One region of the Enterovibrio makurazakiensis genome, then DNA from elsewhere that is predicted to be linked to it. Evidence: riboswitches for the same ligand, from Rfam matches in the RefSeq annotation. Region 1 holds a riboswitch; the other holds the start of a gene.
What was found. Region 1 has a riboswitch for thiamine pyrophosphate ahead of thiC (phosphomethylpyrimidine synthase ThiC). Riboswitches for the same ligand answer to the same signal wherever they lie in the genome.

Region 1 (2,371 bases):
ATACTTAATGTATGATTATTTATACATTTGATGATCAATGTTGATTTATTACGTATTAAACGATGTAAATGTTAACTTGATCGATACGTGTTCTTACTATTAAGAATTATTTTTTATACCATCTCGGTATTATGCATCTCACATTTATTGGTTTGGAGAGTCATTGCAATGAATGATTTATCAGCGTTACTTCAAATGACATTGTTATGCACCGCCGTTGCTATGGCTGTTGCTGGACCTGCATTGATTGGTCTGTTGGTTTTTAATAAATACAAACAGAATCAAGCCGAAAAACATGATTTAGCATAATTACTGAGCACTTAGCGCTCGTGTTGGCATTAATCCCTAGCTATTTATCTTATTCTCGTTAAAATGGCGTTCATATAGGGGTGTAGCTCCAATTGGCAGAGCAGCGGATTCCAAATCCGCGTGTTGGGAGTTCGAATCTCTCCACCCCTGCCACATTTAAAGCCTCGACAGCAATGTCGGGGCTTTTTCGTATCTGTCACTTTTGAATAGTGATGTTGGGAGCTGGAACGCCAGCCCGGTCGAATCTCTCCACCCCTGCCATATTTAAAGCCTCGACAGCAATGTCGGGGCTTTTTCGTATCTGTCACTTTTGAAAAGTGATGTTGGGAGCTGGAGCGCCAGCCCGGTCGAATCTCTCCACCCCTGCCACATTTAAAGCCTCGACAGCAATGTCGGGGCTTTTTCATATCTGTCACTTTTGAAAAGGGATGTTGGGAGCTGGAACGCCAGCCCGGTCAAATCTCTCCACCCCTTCCACTTTCATGCTCTAGACTGCGCGTCCCGGCAGAAATGTTGGAGTCTTTTTCGTTTAAGTCGCTTTTTCTGAATGATCCTTTTTATATCCTGATCCAGCCATCGCACTTGGCTTCTATTGGGCGTATCCTGTTTCCACTTTTTAATCAATAAAAGTGGTTGATGCCATGAATCAAGCAGTTTTGCTTTTCTATATTGCCATTGGTGGTGCGACTGGCGCATGTTCTCGTTATCTCATTTCTGAGCTTTGCGCGATTTTACTAGGACGCGGATTTCCATACGGGACGCTGGTTGTGAACATTATTGGTTCCTTGATAATGGGCGTGCTCGTTGCTGCATTGGAACAAGAAACGTTTGGCCCGGGTCCTTGGCGACACCTTGTTGGCCTTGGCTTTCTTGGCGCCTTAACAACTTTTTCAACATTCTCCATGGACAACGTTTTACTTCTTCAGCAGGGGGAGTGGTTCAAAATGGGGCTTAACATTGTGTTGAATGTAGTGGTTTGTATTTTTGCTGCTTGGGCAGGTTTTCAGCTATTAATGCGCAGTTAGTCACAGACTCTGAGGTTGAGATGGTTGATTCGATTACCTATACTGCTGGCTAATACTTGTCGGAGTGCCATTTGGCTGAGACCGCGAAAGCGGGATCCGTTGAACCTGATCAGGCTAATACCTGCGAAGGAAACAAGAGAAGCAAACATTAATGCCGTAGGTATATCTATTTTTCAGATAGGTGTATTTTTGAGCAATCAAACTCTTGCAGAGCCAATCCGGCAAGCATTTATTCCCACAATATTTGGAGTAATGCTATGTCGAGTCGTAAACAATCTAGAAATGATGCAAAAACCTTTATCGACAACCTGTCGGTACAACCTTTCCCTAATTCTCAGAAAATCCATGTAGAAGGCTCTCGCCCTGATATTCGTGTTGGTATGCGCGAAATCTCTTTGGCGCCAAGCCTTATAGGTGGAGACAAGAAAAACCCTCAGTTTGAAGATAACGAAGCTGTTCGAGTCTATGATACTTCTGGTGTTTATACCGACCCGAGTTATGACATCGATATTTACTCTGGTTTACCGAAACTTCGTGAGCGTTGGATTGAAGAGCGTTCAGACACGGAGCTGCTCGATAAAGTTACTTCAGAGTTTGCCCAAATTCGTCTAGATGATGACACCTTAGATGAACTGCGTTTTGGTCAATTACCGAGCGTACGTCGTGCCAAGAATGGGCATTGCGTGACACAGCTACACTATGCGCGCCAAGGGATCATCACGCCTGAGATGGAATATATAGCGATACGCGAGAACATGGGTAACCCAACTTATTCCGATGAGCAGCTTAACCGTCAACACCCAGGTCAAAACTTCGGAGCAAACTTACCCAAAGAAATCACGCCAGAATTTGTTCGTAAAGAAGTCGCGGAAGGTCGCGCCATTATTCCTTCAAACATCAACCACCCAGAATCAGAGCCGATGATCATTGGCCGAAACTTTTTGGTGAAGGTGAATGCAAATATCGGTAACTCGTCGGTGAGCTCTTCTATCGAAGAAGAAACGGAGAAGTTGGTGTGGTCGACGCGTTGGGGTGGC
Region 2 (2,371 bases), on a different contig from region 1:
GGACAGCATTGGCCTGACGCTGCAACACAGCGATAAGATCGCCGAATACGAAGCAAAGATTCCTTCTTTCTTGGCATAGGCCTTGCGTTTGCAGTGATTCACTCAGAACATAAACCGATCTTGATGGTCGGTTTTTTTATGCATTTGGTACACGAATTCGAAGAAAGAAAATCGCGCGTGTTCGGGTCTTATATACCCAAGCTATCTGAATATTCCTGAAGATGCTCGGGTGTATGTAACACAACACATAGACAATAACGCCAATACGAGCACACTAATGCACGTTCACACTGAGTTAGGGATACGCCATGCACAACGCTTTGTCACGTTACGTCACTTTGTTCGCTACTTTGATCTTGTTTTCGAGCGATGTCTTGGCCGCACCAAAAAGCGAGTTGTGGCCCATTTGGGATAGCAGCAACGAAACAAATTCAACCGCTTTTGACCACAGTAAATGGCAACAGATTTTAGATACGTATCTTACTGAACAAGGTCAGCACACCCTGTTCAACTATGGCGCTGTGACAAAACAAGATAACGCCTTACTGGATCAATACTTATCTGATCTGACCGCTCTCGACCCGCGTCACTACCGTCAGAGCGAACAATTTGCCTATTGGGTGAATCTGTATAACGCACTCACTGTAAAACTTATTCTTGATGAATACCCGATTAAATCGATCACCAAGCTGGGGGGATTTTTAAGCTTTGGCCCTTGGGATGACAAAGTCACTACAGTTGCAGGGCAAGCGCTAACCCTTAATGATATTGAGCACCGTATCCTTCGTCCAATTTGGAACGATTCACGCATTCACTATGCCGTCAATTGCGCCAGCCTAGGTTGCCCAAACCTTGCTAAAACTGCTTTTACCGCCAAGAACACAGAGTCTTTACTTGATGCGGCTGCAACACAGTTCACCAATAGCCCTAAAGGCGCCACTATCAGTGACAATACCTTAACGCTGTCGTCCATTTACGATTGGTATGGCGTTGATTTTGGTGACAATGAACAAGCCATTTTGTCGCAGATAGACGAGTATCGCGACGGGAAGCCGCTGAAAGGCTGGACGGGTAAAATCAAATTCGATTACGACTGGTCGCTCAATAAGCCATAACAATTATTGGTAATCATCTCCTTGATGATTACAATATCAACCATCTCGTGGGGAGCTGACATGAAGTTGGCTGAGATTGCGAATGCTAAACCCATACACCTGAACCAGATAATGCTGGCGTAGGAATGAGATGTCGCGGAGTGCAACTCAACTCAATGACCCTCAGCCTCGCCGAACATGATGTGAGGCAACCATGAAAATCCCATTTTCCACCCTGATGTTAACCATGGCCATGGCGGGCCCTGCGTTAGCCGATACTTCAAACACGTTAACCGTTTACACCTACGACTCATTTGCAGCAGATTGGGGCCCTGGCCCTGCGGTAAAAAAAGCGTTTGAAGCTCAATGTGATTGCACCTTGAACCTAGTGGCATTGGAAGATGGCGTGACCATTCTTAACCGCTTGCGTCTTGAAGGAAATAACAGCAAAGCTGACGTCCTACTTGGCCTAGACACCAACTTGATGGCTGAAGCGGAAAAAACGGGATTGCTTGCGCCACATACTGTGGACGTGAAAAACGTCACACTGCCGGATGGTTGGAATAACACCACATTCGTTCCTTATGACTATGGTTACTTTGCTTTCGTTTATGACAAAACCAAATTGGAAAACCCGCCAAAAAGCCTGAAAGAGCTGGTCGAAACACGCGACGACATTTCCGTGATCTACCAAGATCCTCGAACGTCTACCCCAGGCCAAGGCTTGATGCTGTGGATGAAATCTATCTACGGCGATGATGTCACAACGGCATGGCAAAAACTGGCAGGCAAAACCGTTACCGTCACCAAAGGCTGGTCTGAAGCCTACAACATGTTCTTAAGTGGCGAGTCAGACATGGTGCTGTCATACACCACATCTCCTGCTTACCATTTGATTGCCGAGGAGAATGCCAACTTCACCAGCGCTAACTTCGCAGAAGGCCATTACATGCAAGTTGAAGTGGCGGCAAAAGTGAAAGGTTCAGACAATTCAGCGCTTGCAGATGAGTTCATGCAGTTCATTCTTAGCGATGGCTTCCAGAATACGATTCCAACCGGAAACTGGATGTATCCCGTCACTGGCGTTGAGCTGCCAAAAGGTTTCGATACCTTGTCGGTTCCAAACAAAAGCTTGCAATTCACACCTGAAAAAGTAGCGGATAATCGCCGCAACTGGATCCGTGAATGGCAATCGGCACTGGTGAAGTAACATTGTGCTAAACCCTTCAAGAACTTGGCCGGGAGTAATTTCGGCTTCGTTAATAGCGGTGCTGATC

Region 2: another riboswitch for thiamine pyrophosphate. It lies ahead of thiB (thiamine ABC transporter substrate binding subunit); the one in region 1 lies ahead of thiC (phosphomethylpyrimidine synthase ThiC).

The regions. Positions count from the first base shown of each region.
Region 1 is NZ_JAKJSE010000025.1:100,007-102,377, reverse strand. It holds gene L4D06_RS19105 (hypothetical protein) at 169-309, shown strand; tRNA gene L4D06_RS19100 (tRNA-Trp) at 386-462, shown strand; gene crcB (fluoride efflux transporter CrcB) at 951-1,334, shown strand; TPP riboswitch at 1,385-1,483, shown strand; gene thiC (phosphomethylpyrimidine synthase ThiC) at 1,592-2,371, shown strand, end outside.
Region 2 is NZ_JAKJSE010000015.1:145,906-148,276, reverse strand. It holds gene leuD (3-isopropylmalate dehydratase small subunit) at 1-79, shown strand, start outside; gene L4D06_RS12730 (DUF547 domain-containing protein) at 309-1,115, shown strand; TPP riboswitch at 1,154-1,258, shown strand; gene thiB (thiamine ABC transporter substrate binding subunit) at 1,333-2,304, shown strand; gene thiP (thiamine/thiamine pyrophosphate ABC transporter permease) at 2,309-2,371, shown strand, end outside.